Regions from separate parts of the Polaromonas sp. UC242_47 genome, predicted to be linked through region 1. Evidence: riboswitches for the same ligand, from Rfam matches in the RefSeq annotation. Region 1 holds a riboswitch; each other region holds the start of a gene.
What was found. A riboswitch is a leader RNA that binds a small molecule or an ion and turns the genes downstream of it on or off. The one in region 1 is predicted to bind thiamine pyrophosphate.
Positions count from the first base shown of each region.

Region 2: linked by a shared signal. The riboswitch ahead of ACHMXK_RS04195 (long-chain fatty acid--CoA ligase) and the one ahead of thiC (phosphomethylpyrimidine synthase ThiC) in region 1 are both predicted to bind thiamine pyrophosphate.
Region 3: linked by a shared signal. The riboswitch ahead of ACHMXK_RS13245 (purine-cytosine permease family protein) and the one ahead of thiC (phosphomethylpyrimidine synthase ThiC) in region 1 are both predicted to bind thiamine pyrophosphate.

Region 1 is NZ_JBIOAO010000001.1:3,862,346-3,865,615, forward strand. Features, by position in the region: gene nadA (quinolinate synthase NadA) at 1-744, opposite strand, end outside; gene nadC (carboxylating nicotinate-nucleotide diphosphorylase) at 762-1,634, opposite strand; TPP riboswitch at 1,758-1,871, shown strand; gene thiC (phosphomethylpyrimidine synthase ThiC) at 1,967-3,270, shown strand, end outside.
Region 2 is NZ_JBIOAO010000001.1:857,324-860,593, reverse strand. Features, by position in the region: gene ACHMXK_RS04200 (acyl-CoA reductase) at 1-56, opposite strand, end outside; gene ACHMXK_RS04195 (long-chain fatty acid--CoA ligase) at 53-1,132, opposite strand; TPP riboswitch at 1,195-1,311, opposite strand; gene ACHMXK_RS04190 (AMP-dependent synthetase/ligase) at 1,452-3,251, opposite strand; gene ACHMXK_RS04185 (ABC transporter ATP-binding protein) at 3,248-3,270, opposite strand, start outside.
Region 3 is NZ_JBIOAO010000001.1:2,717,329-2,720,598, forward strand. Features, by position in the region: gene ACHMXK_RS13235 (Bug family tripartite tricarboxylate transporter substrate binding protein) at 1-403, shown strand, start outside; gene ACHMXK_RS13240 (Bug family tripartite tricarboxylate transporter substrate binding protein) at 439-1,422, shown strand; TPP riboswitch at 1,498-1,606, shown strand; gene ACHMXK_RS13245 (purine-cytosine permease family protein) at 1,657-2,964, shown strand; gene thiD (bifunctional hydroxymethylpyrimidine kinase/phosphomethylpyrimidine kinase) at 2,973-3,270, opposite strand, start outside.

The DNA of each region.
Region 1 (3,270 bases):
CGCAATCACATCGGCCGGTGATTCGGGGTGGACCAGCACCCTGGCCTTCGGGTGTTCTTTTTTGAGCACCTCCAGTTCAAAGGCCTTGAACTCGTCGTGCACGATGCAGCTGCCGTTCCACATCAACATGTCGGCGCCGGTTTCGCGCTGGATGTAGCTGCCCAGGTGTTTGTCGGGCGCCCAGAGAATTTTCTGGCCCTGCTCTTTCAGCGCCCGCACAATGTCCAGCGCGCAGCTCGACGTCACCAGCCAGTCGGCGCGCGCCTTCACGGCGGCGCTGGTGTTGGCATACACCACCACGGTGCGGTCCGGATGCGCATCACAAAATGCGCTGAACGCGTCCACCGGGCAGCCCAGGTCCAGCGAGCAGGTCGCCTCCAGGTCGGGCATCAGCACGGTTTTTTCGGGCGAAAGAATTTTCGCGGTTTCGCCCATGAAACGCACACCCGACACCACCAGCGTGCGCGCCGCGTGGTCCCGGCCAAAACGCGCCATTTCCAGCGAGTCACTGACCAGGCCGCCGGTTTCTTCGGCCAGGTCCTGCAGGTCCGGGTGCACGTAATAGTGCGACACCATGACCGCGTTGCGTTCTTTCAGCAGGCGGCGGATCTGGTCTTTCAGGGCCGCACGTTCATCGGGCGCCGGCTCCACCGGCACCCGCGCCCAGGCGTGACGTGTCGGGCACGCCGGCTGTTCGTAGTCGATGCGGACCAGCGGTTGAACCGGGGTGGATACGTCATTCATCACGGGTGTCATGGTGCTCACAGTTGCGCAAAACGCATGGAAAAATCAATCGCCTTGATATCTTTGGTCAAAGCCCCGATCGAGATGCGGTCCACCCCGGTGGCGGCAATGCCGGCCACGGTGTCCAGGCTCACACCGCCCGAAACTTCCAGAATCGCCCGCCCGGCCGTGATCTGCACCGCCTCACGCAACTGGGCCAGGTCCATGTTGTCCAGCAGAATCATGCGGGCGCCGGCCTCCAGGGCTTCCCGCAACTGAGCCAGGGTCTCCACCTCGATCTCGACAAAGGTCGCGCGGCCCGCCACCTCGGCGGTGCGCTGCAACACGGCATGGATGCCGCCGGCCGCTGCAATGTGATTTTCCTTGATCAGCACGGCGTCGTACAGGCCGATGCGGTGATTAACCCCACCGCCGCAACGCACGGCGTATTTCTGCGCCAGCCGCAGGCCCGGCAGGGTTTTGCGGGTGTCCACAATGCTGGCGCGGTTACCCGGCACAGCGTGCGCGGCCTGGACGTACACCGCGGTTTGTGTCGCCACCGCGCTCAGCAATTGTAAAAAATTGAGCAGGGTCCGCTCGGCACTCAGCAGTGCGCGGGACAAACCTTTGATCTCCAGGATGACCTGGTTGGCCTCGCAGCGCTGGCCATCGCGCACATGCCAGACCAGTTCGGCCTGCGGGTCCAGCCGCTGCAGCGTCGCCTCCACCCAGGGCAGGCCGCAAATCACCGCGGCTTCGCGCGCCAGCACACGGGCGTGGCTGCGCCGCGCGGGATCAATCAGACCGGCGGTCAGGTCGCCGGCCCCGATGTCTTCGGTCAGCGCACGCTCAACATCGGCCAGTGCAAGGACAGCCACACTGGCGGTGGAAAAATCAAACAAGGCATTCATGGGTTCATGGTGGGAAGGAAATCTTGGCGGCAAGCATAGCGGCTTCGCAGCCCCTATTCTGGTTGGCACCTTATCCGCACGTCACAAAAGGGGTTTAAGCAGCGACAACGCCTGTACTAGAATGCAATGGCTCCGGGGTGCTGCCCGACCATTGTGGTCGAGCCGCTGAGATGGCCAGGCCAAACCCGTGAACTTGAATCGGTTCGTACCGACGTAAGAAGAGCTGACAGCAAGCGGACCTCCGCTTGCCCGTCAACGATCAAAACCACCCGGCTGGTTTTGGCCACACCTTCGGAGCATTTTGTGTTTCAACACACCACAAGGATGCCCCGATGAACACGCCTGATCAATTCGCCCAGTTGCTGTCCCTGACACGTGAGCCTTTTCCCGCGTCACGCAAGATTTACGTGCCCGGCCAGCGCCACCCCGACCTGCGGGTGCCCATGCGCGAAGTCAGCCTGAGCAACGGCGAATCCGCCACGCTTTACGACACCTCCGGGCCCTACACCGATCCAGCCGCCGACATCGACGTGCGCCGCGGGCTCCAGGCCTTGCGCGCACCCTGGATTGCCGCACGCGGCGACACGGAAATTTACACCGGCCGCACAGCCCAGGCCGTTGACGATGGCACGCGTCGGGAAGACCGCACCGATCCCGCGGATCCGGAAGCTCAGCGCATCGCCGCCCTGCGTGCCCAGGCGGCCGGTTTGCAACGCACACCACGCCGTGCCAAGGCCGGCGCCAACGTCAGCCAGATGCATTACGCGCGCCGCGGCATCATCACCCCCGAGATGGAATACATCGCGCTGCGTGAAAACACCCAACGCGAGTGGATGGCCGAGTACCTGGATGACGCCGAACGGGCTAGCCGCGTACGCGGCAATCCCATGGGCGCGCAGCTGCCCGCGTTTGTGACGCCCGAGTTTGTGCGTGATGAAGTCGCGCGCGGCCGCGCCATCATCCCGGCCAATATCAACCACCCCGAAGTCGAGCCCATGATCATTGGCCGCAACTTCCTGGTGAAGATCAATGCCAACATCGGTAACTCGGCGGTGACCTCCAGCATAGAAGAGGAAGTGGAAAAGCTGGTCTGGGCGATTCGCTGGGGCGCTGACAACGTGATGGATTTGTCGACCGGCAAAAACATTCACACCACACGCGACTGGATCATCCGTAACTCGCCGGTGCCCATAGGCACGGTGCCGATTTACCAGGCGCTGGAAAAGGTCGGTGGCATCGCCGAAGACCTCACGTGGGAGATTTACCGCGACACCTTGATCGAACAGGCCGAACAAGGTGTGGACTATTTCACCATCCACGCCGGCGTACGTTTGCCCTTTATCCCCATGACGGCCAAACGCCGCACCGGCATTGTTTCGCGTGGCGGCTCCATCCTGGCCAAGTGGTGTATTTCCCACCACAAGGAAAACTTTCTGTACACGCACTTCGAAGAGATTTGCGAGATCATGAAAGCCTACGACGTGAGCTTTTCGCTGGGTGACGGTCTGCGCCCCGGTTCGGGCGCTGACGCCAACGACGAAGCCCAGTTTGCCGAGTTGCGCACCCTGGGCGAGTTGACCCAAATCGCCTGGAAACACGACGTGCAGACCATGATCGAAGGCCCAGGCCATGTGCC
Region 2 (3,270 bases), 3.0 Mb from region 1:
ACGTCCGCGGCCGTGAGGCCAGGCAGATAACCGGCGGTTTCGCGCAGCAAGGTCATGCCGCGGCCGCCTGCAAAAATTCCTGCACCGCCAGCGAGCAGCCCTTGGCCGCGCTGCCCTCGGCACGCCCCAGCAGCAAAAAGCCGCCGTCCACCGCCACACCCACGTCCTCGGTCAGGATGGTGGTGACGGAGTTGAAATTGGCCAGGTCGCAGTGCGCCAGAATGCCCTGCTCGCCGCGGGGCAACTCCTCGCCGCTCAAGGGTTCAACCACGCGGGTGCGAATCCAGTGTGGCCCCGATTTGACGGACGGCAACATGGCGTTGCCCGCATCGTAAAACTGCGTGCTCAACTCGGTCATGCCGTACATATTGATGCACTGGCTGGCATCGATGCCCAGCACGCCAGAGATCTGCGCATAAAAATCCGCCAGGGACAACTCGCGCGACTGGCCCTTGAAGCCGCCGGTGTCCAGCACGCGACTGCCCGGCGGCAACACAAAGGTTTTGCCCAGGCGTTGCAACTCATCCAGCAGGTGCACAAAGCTGTAACTCGCCCCCAGCAGCGCATAAGGCTCGCCGCTCTGCTGCGCGTGTTCCAGCTCGGTGATCACGCGCGTAAAGTCCAGCCCCTGCTGCGTCAGCAGGTAGTGGCTGCCGTCCGCGCCAAACTCCCGCAGCGCCAGCGCCAGGTAGTGGGCCAGCGATGAATTCGGCAACAGGCTTTCGTCCGGAAACAGAATGCCCATGCGAAGTTTCTCGCACCTCCCCATGAAGCGCTGGCGGAAGTTGCGGATCATCGACGCGTCATACACCGCCAGTGTCGGGTGGTGGTGTTTGCCCTTGACCTCGGCCTGCGTGGTGCCGCTGGTCATGAAGGTGCGCTCGGCCTGCTCCGGCGGCACACAGCTCAGGGTCAGCGCCTTGAACGCGCTGATGGGCACCGCCGGAATGTCGCGCCAGCTTTTCACGGTGCGCACGGTTTTGCCGCGTTGCTGGCAAAAACGCTGGAAAGGCAGGTTGTTCTGGTATTGGTGGGCGAACAGCGCGAGGGCCTGCCGGTCAAATACGTCCTCGGACGGGTGGTCGGCGGCGATGTAGGCCTGCAGCTCAGCGATCAAAGGAGAAGAAGCCATTCGTCACACTTTCGGTTGCCTGTTGAAAAACAAGTGCTCCGAAAGATGTGCCACGCCCACTGGGGGTGTCTGGCAGCTCTCCTTACGTCGGTATGAACCGATTCAAGTTCGCGGGTTTGGTTCTGACCATCTCAGCCACCCTTGCTGTCACCAGCAAGGCTGCACCCCGGAGCAGTTCAAATTCTAGCGGAATGCGGGCAGCGGATGACCGCGTGGCATGCATCGCTACTCTATTGATAGCTGCTTGCGCCCACCGAATAAGGGCTAGAGGCTTAAAACGATTGTAAAAAGTAGCCGCAAACACGCCTGACCGAGAACCCTAGTGGTACAGCGCCTCGATCTCGGCCGCGTAGGTTTTGTAGATGCTGGAGCGCCGTACCTTCATGGTGGCGGTCACTTCGCCATCGTCGTGGTCCAGTTCCTTGGTCAGCAAATGGAACTTGCGGATTTGCGACACCTGGGCCAGGCGCTGGTTGCCCTCGCCAATCGCGGTGTCAATCAGCTGCCGCACTTGCGGCAACTCAACCAGCGAGCGAAAGTGGGTGAAGGCGATACGCTGCGCCTCGGCCCATTTCCCCACGGTCTCGTAATCGATCATCACCAGCGCGGCTACAAACTTGCGGCCTTCGGCCACGATCACACACTCCTTGATGTAAGGGCTGCCCTTCATGGTGTTTTCGATTTCGGACGGCGTGAGGTTTTTGCCGCCGGCGGTGATCATGATGTCTTTCAGGCGGTCCACAATCTTGAGCTGGCCGCGCTCCTCGCGCACCACGTCGCCGGTGTGCAGCCAGCCCTTGCGAATGCTGTCGGCCGTGGCCTCGGGATTTTTGTAATAACCGGCAAACACCATGTCGCCGCGCAACAGCAACTCGCCGGTCTCGGCAAGCCGGTGCTCCACGCCCAAGATAGGTATGCCCACGGTACCGATCAGCACATCACGCGGGTCGTGGCCCAGGACCATGCCGGTGGATTCGGTCAGGCCGTAAACCTCGATCAGCGGTACACCCAGCACGCGAAAAAAGCGCACCACGTCGGGCGGAATCGGCGCGGCACCGGTCAGGGCAATTTGCACCTTGCGCAGGCCTATGAAGTTTTGCAGCGCGCGAAATATCGCCCAGTAGCTGGCACCGAAGGTCAACCTGTCGGCCAGACTCCAGGCGCTGCGCGGCTTCTCGGCCAGAGGCTGGCAGGCGGCATAAGCCCTGTCGAACAGTTTGCGGCGCAGGCCGCCGGTTTCCTGCAGCTTGATGCTGATGCTGGCGTGTAATTTTTCCCAGATACGCGGCACGCCCAGGAACAAGGTCGGGGCAATCTCCCGCAGATCTTCCTGCACCGTGCGTATGGATTCACCAAAATGAACCTGCGCACCGGTGTACACGGGCACAAAGCTGGTCAACATCTGTTCGGCCACATGGCACAGCGGCAGGTAGGACAGGTGCGTGGTCCGGTCCGTGATGCCCAGGCGCTCGATGATGCCGGGCACCACGCCGCGGATATTGCGGTAGGAAATCATCGCCCCCTTGGGTTTGCCCGTGGAGCCCGAGGTGTAAATCATCAGGCCGATGTCGTCCAGCTTCTGGCGCGCCATGGCGGCGTCGATTTGCGTAGTTTGGCCGACCGCAGCGCCGGCTTTTTCGACCTCGTCAAAGCTCACGATCAGGCCACGCAGCTCGGGTGCAAAGCTGCGCAAGCCCTTGGTTTCCATGACCACAATCTTGCGCAGGCGCGGCAACTGGTCACGAGCTTCGAGCACCTTGTCGGTCTGCTCCTGGTCTTCGCAGACCATGATTTCAATGTCGGCGTGGGCGACCACATAAGCCACCTCGGGCGACGGGCTGGTGGGGTAGACGCCCACCGCCACCGCACCTATCAGGCCCGCGCCCATTTGCGCCAGCACCCATTCAATGCGGTTCTCGGACAACACACCCACATGGCCGCCCTCGGACAGGCCCAGGCCACGCAGGCCCAGGCCGAAGTGGCTGGCGCGCCGGTAATAGGAGGACCAGGTGAAAGGCTTCCAGATGCCAAAGTCTTTTTGCCGGATGGCGATGCGCTCGGGCATGGTTCGAGCGCGCTCGCGCAGCATTTGCGGCAGGGTCAGTTCAGGGAGCTTCATGAGAGCCACCTTTTTCTGC
Region 3 (3,270 bases), 1.1 Mb from region 1:
CGCCATGCAGGACTTGATTGGCGGCCAGGTCAACATGTTGTTTGACCAGATGCCAGCCGTGTTGCCGCAGGTCCAGGGTGGACGCGTGCGCGCTTTGGGCGTCTCCAGCCTCAAGCGTTCAGCCGCTGCGCAGGACATCCCCGCCGTCTCCGAAAGTGTGCCGGGCTTTGACATGACGGTCTGGTTTGGTTTTCTGGCGCCCAAGGGAACACCGACAGACATCGTCGCCCGCCTCAACGCAGAAATGAACCGCGCGCTCAAGGACCCGGCCTTCCAGACGCAACTTGCGGGCATGGGCGTCACCCCCATGCCGAGTTCTTCCGCTGAATTCGGTTCGTTCATCCGCCGCGAAATAAGCCACTGGGCCAAAGTCGTCAAGGATTCCGGCGCCAAGCTCGATTGACACGGCTCACCAACCTCTTGTTCAGGAGACCCACGATGACGCTTTCTTCCTTCTCTCGTTTGTTAGGTGTGACACTGGCCTGCGCGGCCAGCCTGATGGTGCCCGCAGTGGCGCAAACCGATTTTCCGAGCAAGGGAATGCGAGTGATCGTGCCCTTCCCGCCAGGCGGCGCTTCCGACACGCTGGGCCGCATGGTGGCGCAACACCTGGCCACGGCCTGGGGCCAGCCCGCCATCGTGGAGAACCGGCCCGGTGCAGGCGGCAACATAGGCGCCGAAGCCGGCGCCAAGGCACCTGCCGATGGCTACACGCTGACCCTGGCCGCGGCCGGTTTCATGGCGGTGAACCCGTCGCTTTATCCCAAGCTCAATTACGACTCGGCCACCGACTTCCAGCCGGTGGCACTGTTGGTCAAGGCGCCCTTGCTGCTGGTTGTCCATCCCAAGGTCCCGGCGCAGAACGCCCGCGAATTCATTGACTTGGCCAAACGTTCGCCTGGCCGCATCACCATAGGCAACGGCGGCACCGGCACGGCCCAGCATCTGGGCGGTGTGAGTTTTGGCCTGGCGGCCGGGGTGGACGTGGGTCACATTCCGTACAAGGGTAGCGCGCCCGCCACCACCGACCTGCTGGGCGGTGTGGTTGATGCGCAGTTCGACAACCTGGTCACGCTGGTGCCTTTTGTGAAAAGCGGCAAGCTGCGCGCCCTCGGCGTCTCGTCGACACAACGTGTGGCGGCCCTGCCGGAAGTGCCCACCCTGGCGGAGGCCGGACTGCCCGGTTTTGAGGACGGCACCTGGTATGGCATCGTCGCGCCACGCAACACGCCCAAAGCCGTCGTCGACAAGCTCAATGCCGAACTGCTGCGTATGCTTTCCCAGCCGGACATCAAGGAGAAACTCCTGTCCATGGGGCTTCAGCCTGCGGGCAACAGCCCCGCGGAGTTTGGTGCTCTGATCCGTTCGGAAATTGGCAAGTACCGCACCATTGTCAAAACCGCCAACGTCAAGATCGACTAAAAAGCAACAACTGACCGTTCCCGGGGTAGGCCAATGAGCGGCCTGTTCCTATAATCCGCCTCGTGCCTGTCAAGGCACATTCGCTAGGGGTGTTGTGCTGTTTTGAAAAAAGCGACACGACTGAGAAAGTCCCTTTGAACCTGATTGAGGTAATCCTCGCGCAGGGAAGCATGTTTCAGGCGCCCGACCCTGGGCTTCCAACAAGCCGACCTGCCATTAACGATTGGAATGTTGATGGCTACGACTCCCGCTAATTCCGCCTCTTACGGCAACACCAACACGGCGCTCACACCGCAAGCCGCCAGCGACCGCTCGTTTGGCTTTCGCGACCACGCCGCACTCTGGCTCAGCCTGGGCGTCGGCCTGCTGGTCATGCAAATTGGCGCTTACCTGGTGCCAGCACTGGGTGCCCAACAGGCGGCCATGGTCATTGTTGTCGGCTCCGTCCTGGGCGCCGGGCTGCTGGCCTGGACGGCGAAGATAGGCTGCGACAGCGGCCTGTCCAGCGCCGGCCTGATGCACGCCACCTACGGCAGCAGCTTTGCGCGCCTGCCGGTCTTGCTCAACATCGTGCAGCTCGTCGGCTGGACGACTTTTGAGCTGGTCGTGATGCGCGACGGCACCCTGGCCATTGCGCGCCAGTCCGGCAGCTTCACCAGCGCCATCTGGCCGCTGCTCGCGACCTTGCTGTGGGGTGGCGTGCTGATCGCCCTGCTGTCGGGCTCCATGGTCAAGCTGGTGCGCAAATTCATAGGCCGTTACGGTTTGCCGCTGGTGATCGCCTCGCTGCTCTGGCTCACCTGGCAGTTTTTCGTCAAAGCCAATGCGCAAGGCCTGGCCACCCTGTGGAACCGCCCCGGCGCAGGCGGCATGAGCACGCTGGCCGCGCTGGACCTGGTGATTGCCATGCCGGTCTCGTGGCTGCCGCTGGTGGCCGACTTTGCGCGTCACGGGCGTGATGGCAAAAGCGCGCTGCGCGGCACCTGGCTGGGTTACGCCGTGGCCAATATCTGGTGTTACGCACTCGGTGTGCTGGTCGCCATCACCACGCCCAGCACTGACCTTGTGGCCGCACTGCTGCTCGCGCAAGGCGGCCTGATTGCGCTGGGCCTGATCCTGATTGACGAGGTGGACAACGCCTACGGTGACCTGTACTCAGGCTCGGTCGCAGGCCACAGCCTGAAACCCCGCTGGAGTGTGCGCCGTTGGGGCATCACCATGGCGATAGTCTGCACCGCCTTGGCCATGGTTTTGCCCATGCACAGCCTGGAGCCGTTTTTGCTGATGCTCAGCTCGGTCTTTATCCCGCTGTACGGCGTGATCCTGGCACGGCTGGCCGGTCGTTCAGATGTGCCCTCACTGGTCACGGAACGGCAGGTGAACTACAGCGCGGTACTGATCTGGTTCACAGGCATCGTCTGTTACCACGCCTGCGCGCAACTCGCGCCCAGCTGGGGCGCCGCCCTGCCGACGCTGCTTATGACATTTGTGCTGGCGCGATTGACCAGCGACACACCCGCCAGAGTCAGCGCGACGGCCTGAGCAAGCGTCTAAGCGTCCAGCGGAATAAGCCGCATAGCCTGCGGCGCGTGGCTGTGGTTTAACGGCCCGCTGCCCGCGCCGGTACGCACGGCGGCCCCGGCCTCAAGCGCGCCACGCACATAGACCCGCGCGGCCTCCACGGCCTCGGTCAAGGACAGGCCCAAAGCCAGATGGGCCGCAATCGCAGAAGACAGCGTGCAACCTGTGCCATGGGTGTTGGCACTGTGAATACGCGGCGCGCGCATCCAGTGCGGCGCACCGCCCTGCGTGATCAGCAAATCACTAACAACATCACCCGGCAAATGC